DNA from 2 places in the Telluria sp. ZB4P36 genome. Region 2 is predicted to be linked to the other one. Evidence: predicted binding sites of a transcription regulator. Region 2 holds the regulator's gene; the other holds the start of a gene.
The links. Region 2 encodes sigma-54, which starts transcription at its own class of promoters, with help from an activator protein. Its sites were predicted from a motif close to TGGCANGNAANCTGCTTT; they were not measured.
Positions count from the first base shown of each region.

Region 1: a site for sigma-54 is predicted at 2,669-2,686, ahead of glnA (type I glutamate--ammonia ligase). Genes of this name have one in related genera too.

Region 1 is NZ_JCASIE010000003.1:159,244-162,673, forward strand. Features, by position in the region: gene glnL (nitrogen regulation protein NR(II)) at 1-508, opposite strand, end outside; gene AC56LK_RS05955 (DUF4124 domain-containing protein) at 505-1,026, opposite strand; gene glnA (type I glutamate--ammonia ligase) at 1,185-2,600, opposite strand; gene AC56LK_RS05965 (rhodanese-like domain-containing protein) at 2,883-3,341, shown strand; gene AC56LK_RS05970 (CocE/NonD family hydrolase) at 3,379-3,430, opposite strand, start outside.
Region 2 is NZ_JCASIE010000023.1:57,574-61,003, forward strand. Features, by position in the region: gene lptA (lipopolysaccharide transport periplasmic protein LptA) at 1-372, shown strand, start outside; gene lptB (LPS export ABC transporter ATP-binding protein) at 369-1,151, shown strand; gene AC56LK_RS22140 (RNA polymerase factor sigma-54) at 1,151-2,626, shown strand; gene hpf (ribosome hibernation-promoting factor, HPF/YfiA family) at 2,685-3,038, shown strand; gene AC56LK_RS22150 (enoyl-CoA hydratase/isomerase family protein) at 3,178-3,430, shown strand, end outside.

The DNA.
Region 1 (3,430 bases), on a different contig from region 2:
CCGACAGGTCGGTCAGGTGATGGGGAGGGAGTTCGAGCTCGAGGAGCTGGGCGGCGCCGCGGATGCCGCCCAGCGGGTTCTTGATCTCGTGCGCCAGGTTGCGGATCAGTTCCTTGTTGGCCTGGCTCTGGTCGAGGATGCGTTCCTCGCGGTCGAGCTTGAGCTGCTGGACGTTCTCGCGCAGCTCGATCAGGAGCTCGCTTTCGCCGAGTGCGCTGACGATGCTGTTGACGTGCAGCGGCTCGCGCCCGCTGCGTTGCAGGACCAGGTCCTGGCGCAGGTCGGCGTACTGGTGGGCCAGCGCCTGGGCGCACAGCGCCGCCAGCTCGGCGCCGTTGGCGAACAGTTCGGGCAACGGCGCGCGCTGCAGCGACTTGAGCGAGAGCTCGAGCAGGTTCTCGGCGGCCGGGTTGGCGTAGCGCACCTCGCCCGCGGGCCCGAGCAGCAGCACGCTCGAGGCCAGCAGGTCGAGGCCTGCGAAATGCGAGGGACCGGCCGGCTCGCTCATCGGATGTTGCCGATCTCGCGCTGCAGCGCCTCGATGTTGCGCTCGGTGCGGCCGATCTCGTCGCGCATCGAGGCCACGCGCTCCTGGTACTTGGCGTAATTGCGCTCGTTGCCCTGGCGCTCGGGCTCGCCCTTGTTGAAGTCGCGGCGCAGCTCAAGCAGCTTCTTCTGCTCGGTGCGCAGTTCGTCGTTGAGGATCTCGCGGCGGTCGTCGTCACGCGCGCGCTGCTGGGCAGTGTCGACGCGCGGGAAGCTGGCCGGGGTGACGGCAGCCGCAGGCCCCTGACTCATCGGACGGACGGCCGGAATCGGCGCCGAGGCGCGCGGCGGCGGAGGCGGCGCATAGCCCGGCAGGTCGAGGGCCTTGCAGCCACGGCGCGCGGTGTCGGTGAATTCGACCCGGCCCTGCTCGTCCACGCATTTGTAGACGGCGGCCTGGGCGTGGGCCCCGGTGTGGAGCGCCAGGCCGGCGGCCAGCACGATTGCGAAGCGTCGGAAGAAGCTGATTGTCGTTCCCATCAGAATCGATTTGCACAATTAAAGTGCAGCTATTGTAGAACGGCCCGAGTGTACAGCAAGCATGAAAAAAGGCGGGGAAAGCCCTCGCTTTCCCCGCCTTTGTTACGAAGCCTTACGCCCTGTGATGCATGAGCGCAACGGATTCGTTGACCTCTTGATTACGACGAGTAGTACATGTCGAATTCGGCCGGGTGCGGGGTCATGCGCATGCGCTGCACTTCCGTCATCTTCAGGTCGATGTAGGCGTCGATCATGCTGTCGCTGAACACGCCGCCGCGGGTCAGGAACTCGCGGTCATTGTTCAGGGCTTCCAGCGCTTCTTCCAGCGAGGAGCACACGGTCGGGATCAGCTTGTCTTCTTCCGGCGGCAGGTGGTACAGGTCCTTGGTCGCGGCTTCGCCCGGGTGGATCTTGTTCTGGATGCCGTCCAGGCCTGCCATCATCAGTGCGGCGAAGCACAGGTAGACGTTGGCCAGCGGGTCCGGGAAGCGGGTCTCGATGCGGCGGCCTTTCGGGTTCGCCACGTGCGGGATGCGGATCGAGGCCGAGCGGTTCTTGGCCGAGTAGGCCAGCTTGACCGGGGCTTCATAGCCAGGCACCAGGCGCTTGTACGAGTTGGTGCCCGGGTTGGTGATCGCGTTCAGCGCGCGGGCATGCTTGATGATGCCGCCGATGTAGAACAGCGCGGTTTCCGACAGGCCGGCATAGCCGTCGCCTGCGAACAGGTTCTTGCCGTCCTTCCAGATCGACTGGTGCACGTGCATGCCCGAGCCGTTGTCGCCGTTGATCGGCTTCGGCATGAAGGTCGCGGTCTTGCCGTAGCTGTGGGCCACGTTCCAGATCACGTACTTCAGGTTCTGGGTCCAGTCGGCGCGCTCGACCAGGGTCGAGAACTTGGTGCCGAGTTCGTTCTGGCCGGCGCCAGCCACTTCGTGGTGGTGCACTTCGACCGGGATGCCCATCGATTCGAGGATCAGCGACATTTCCGAGCGCATGTCCTGGAAGCTGTCGACCGGCGGGACCGGGAAGTAGCCGCCCTTGACGGTCGGACGGTGGCCGCTGTTGCCGCCTTCGATTTCCTTGTCGGTCGACCAGGAAGCTTCATCCGAGTCGATCTTGACGAAGCAGCCCGACATGTCGATCCTCCAGCGGACCGAATCAAAGATGAAGAATTCCGGCTCCGGGCCGAAGTAGGCGGTGTCGCCGATGCCGGTCGACTTCAGGTAGGCTTCGGCGCGCTTGGCGATCGAGCGCGGGTCACGGTCATAGCCCTTGCCGTCCGACGGTTCGATCACGTCGCACTGCATGAACAGCGTGGTCTCTTCCATGAACGGGTCGATGTTGGCGGTGTTCGGGTCCGGCAGCAGCAGCATGTCCGATGCTTCGATACCCTTCCAGCCGGCGATCGACGAACCGTCGAAGGCGTGGCCCGATTCGAACTTGTCTTCGTCGAAGTGCGACACGGGGACGGTCACGTGCTGCTCTTTGCCGCGGGTGTCCGCGAAACGCAGGTCAACGAATTTCACTTCGTTGTCTTTGATGAGTTGAATTACGTCTGCAACCGTCTTTGCCATTCGTATCTCCTGATTGAAAAGGGGGTGCCGCGATGGAACACTCGCAACGCGGCAACTTGCTTTATGTCAAAGCATGAACCGTGCCAAGCCCGCGTTATGAACAAATGCACAATGCTTCGTTGGAATTCGTTGGTATCCGTCCTAGAATCTGTCCATCAGCCTCCCGCACACCGGTGCAGGGGCGCACTACATTGGTGCAAGCTTGGGCGCGTGCACCATCGCAGCGCAGGATACACCGAACCAAGTTGGTGCATTGACTTTTTTGTTCAGAACGGATCAACCATGACTAGCCTTGAGACCATCCTTGCCCAAGCCCGCCAGCGCGCCGCCGGCCAGCCCTATGCCGGCGCGGTCACGCCCGACGAAGCCTTCGCGCTGCTGCGCAGCGATCCCCGTGTGAAGCTGGTCGACGTGCGCACCAACGCCGAGCGCGACTGGGTCGGCCGGGTGGCGATTCCCGACGCCCAGCACGTCGCGGTGGAGTGGGCCACCTACCCGGGTGGTGCGCCGAATCCCGCATTCGGTGCGCAGCTTCAGCAAGTGGCGCGCAAGGACGAGGTGCTGCTGTTCCTGTGCCGCTCCGGCGTGCGCTCGCGCCACAGCGCGCGCGTGGCGACCGAGCGGGGCTTTGCCGAGTCCTACGACATCCTGGAAGGTTTCGAGGGCGACCGCGATGCGGAGGGGCATCGCAAGACGGTCGGGGGCTGGTGCAAGGCGGGACTGCCCTGGATCGGGGCGTGAACTTGCATGGCCGGCGATGCCGGCCATGCCAATCACATCAGTGGGCCGGCATCACCATCAGCTGCAGGCCCGATGCCGCACCAGGCACG
Region 2 (3,430 bases):
AAGGAAACGCCGGAGGGCTACATGAGCGTGACCCTCACCGCGAACAACGGCAAGACCGCCACCTTCCGCCAGAAGCGCGACGGCGGTCCCGACCTGTGGGTCGAGGGCCAGGCCCAGCGCATCGAATACGACGAGCGCGCCGAACTGGTCAAGCTGTTCACCGCCGCCGAAGTGCGCGAGCTGGAGAACGGCCGCATGACCAATGAGATCAAGGGCCCCTTCATCTCCTACGACAACCGCCGTGAAGTCGCGCAGGTGCGCAACGACGCCAGCGGCGCCAGCAAGGTGGGCGGCGGCCGCGGCACCCTGATCATCGCGCCACGCCGCACCACGGCGCCGGCCGCATCTGCAACTGAGGGTGCCAAGCAATGACGGCATCCATGACGGCGGCGATGACCTCGGCGGGCGAGGGCTGCAGCACCCTGATCGTCAAGGGCCTGCAGAAGAGCTACGGCAAGCGCCTGGTGGTGCGCGACGTGTCGCTGCAGGTGGAGTGCGGCGAAGTGGTCGGCCTGCTCGGCCCCAACGGCGCCGGCAAGACCACCTCCTTCTACATGATCGTCGGCCTGGTGCCCTCGGACGCCGGCACCATCGACATCAACGGCACCGACATCTCGAGCCTGCCGATTCACCGGCGCGCTGTGCTGGGCCTGTCCTACCTGCCGCAGGAAGCCTCGGTGTTCCGCAAGCTGACGGTGGAAGACAACATCCGCGCCGTGCTGGAATTGCAGCGCATGGACGGCAAGCCGCTCAGCAAGGACCAGATCAACGAGCGCCTCGACACCCTGCTGGCCGAGCTGCAGATCGAGAAGCTGCGCGAGAACCCGGCGCTGTCGCTGTCGGGCGGCGAGCGGCGCCGCGTCGAGATCGCGCGCGCGCTCGCCACCAACCCGCGCTTCGTGCTGCTGGACGAGCCCTTCGCCGGCGTCGACCCGATCGCGGTGATCGAGATCCAGCGCATCGTGCGCTTCCTGAAAGAGCGCAACATCGGCGTCCTGATCACCGACCACAATGTGCGCGAGACGCTCGGCATCTGCGACCGCGCCTACATCATCAACCAGGGCGCGGTGCTGGCCTCGGGCCGGCCTGACGACATCATCGCCAACGAAAACGTGCGGCGCGTCTACCTCGGCGAACACTTCAGGATGTAATGAAACAATCCCTGCAGCTCCGCACCTCGCAGCACCTGGCGCTCACGCCGCAGCTGCAGCAGTCGATCCGGCTGCTGCAGTTGTCCACGCTCGAACTGCACCAGGAGATCGAGCAGATCCTGCACGACAACCCGCTGCTCGAGCGGCTCGACGATCCGCTCGACCGCTCGGTGCGCCTGCTGGCCGACGGCGCCATCAACAGTGCACCCGCAAACGGCGATGCGCCGGCGCCGCAGCCGGCGGCCGAAGAAGGCGCCAAGGCGGAAGGCGAGGGCTTCGATGAGGGTGGCGGCGGCGAGGGCGAGCGCGGCGAGGCCGACAGCGACTGGGGCGGCGAAGGCGGCGGCGCCCGCAGCGGCGACGACGAGGATGGCCGCCCGCAGCTGGAAGCCGACAGCATCACCCTGCGCGAACACCTGGCGGAACAGATCCGCATGAGCGCCTGCAGCCAGCGCGACCGCGCGCTGGCCGAGCTGGTGATCGACGCGCTCGACGACAACGGTTACCTGGAAGAGCCGCTCGACGAGATCCATGCGCGCCTGCCGGAAGAACTCGAGATCGAGATGGACGAGCTGCGCTGCGCGCTGGCGCTGGTGCAGAGCCTCGATCCGGTCGGCGTCGGCGCGCGCAGCGCGGCCGAGTGCCTGGCGCTGCAGATCCGCCGCATGCCGGGCGTGCCGCTGGTGACGCGGCGCCTGGCCCTGAAGATCGTCGAGGGCTACCTGACCTGGTTCGCGCAGCGCGAGTACACCAAGCTGAAGAATGCGCTCGACTGCGACGACGAAGACTTGCGCGAGGTGCAGGCCGTGGTCCGCCAGTGCAATCCGCACCCCGGTGCGGCCTTCGGCGCGGGCGTGTCCGACTACGTGGTGCCGGACGTGATCGTGCGGCGCGCCAAGAGCGGCTGGGCGGTGTCGCTGAATCCGGACGTGATGCCGAAGCTGCGCGTGAACTCCCTGTACGCCAACCTGCTCAAGCAGGGAAAGAGCGAAAGCCAGATGGGCGCGCAGCTGCAGGAAGCCAAGTGGCTCATCAAGAATATGCGCCAGCGCTTCGACACGATCCTGCGTGTCGCCGAGGCAATTGTCGAGCGCCAGCGCAACTTTTTCAGCCACGGCGCGGTTGCCATGCGCCCTCTTGTTTTGCGTGAGATAGCTGATACACTAGGCCTACACGAGAGCACGATCTCGCGTGTGACTACTCAGAAATACATGCTGACCCCGCACGGCATGTTTGAGCTGAAGTACTTCTTCGGAAGCCACGTCGCCACCGAAGCGGGGGGAGAAGCCTCCTCGACGGCGATCCGCGCACTCATTGCGCAATTGACAGGAGCAGAAGACCCTAGGAACCCATTATCCGACAGCAAGATCGCGGAGATGCTCGGGGAACAAGGTATGGTCATTGCACGCAGGACGGTCGCCAAGTACCGTGAAGCGCTCAAGATTCCGCCCGTCAGCCTCCGCAAATCCCTGTAAAGCTACTGCCCATTCTCACCTTGTGGCACGGGCAGGGCACCTTCCCTAAGGAGTGTGTATGAACCTCACAATCAGCGGCCACCATCTCGAAGTCACCCCCGCCATCCGTGAATACGTTCAGAATAAGCTCGAGCGCATCACCCGCCATTTCGACCACGTGATCGACACCCACGTGTTCCTTGCCATCGATAACCTCACCGAAAAAGAAAAGCGGCAAAAAGCCGAGATCAACCTACAGGTATCTGGCAAAATTTTGCATGTGGCAAGCGCGGCGCAGGATCTGTACGCAGCGATCGACACGCTGATGGACAGGCTGGACAGGCAGGTTCTGAAACACAAATCCATGCTGCAAGACCATAACCACGTGGCGCACAAGCGCCTTCCGGACAACGGAGAAGCCGCCGCCGCGTAAATAACGGGCGACCGCATACCAGCAAGGGCGTCTGAGGGGACGCCCTTTTTGCGTTTACTGCGCTTGTTACTTTTCCGCGCTTCCAGTTTTACGCAGGTGTTCTGTAGAATGCATGTCTTTTCGACCACAGAATACCATCATGACCGATTACGTCCTGACCCGCGTCGCCAACCGCACCGGCGTCATCACGCTCGACCGGCCAAAAGCCCTGAACTCCCTTTCGCTCGACATGGTGCGCGCCCTGACCGCCATTTTGCTGCAGTGGAAGGATGACGCGGACATCGAGGCGGTGGTGATCACCAGCAGCAGCGAGAAGGCCTTGTGCGCCGGCGGCGACATCCGCTTCTTCCACGAGATGGGCCAGGTCGGCCCGACGGGCGGCAGCGCCCTGC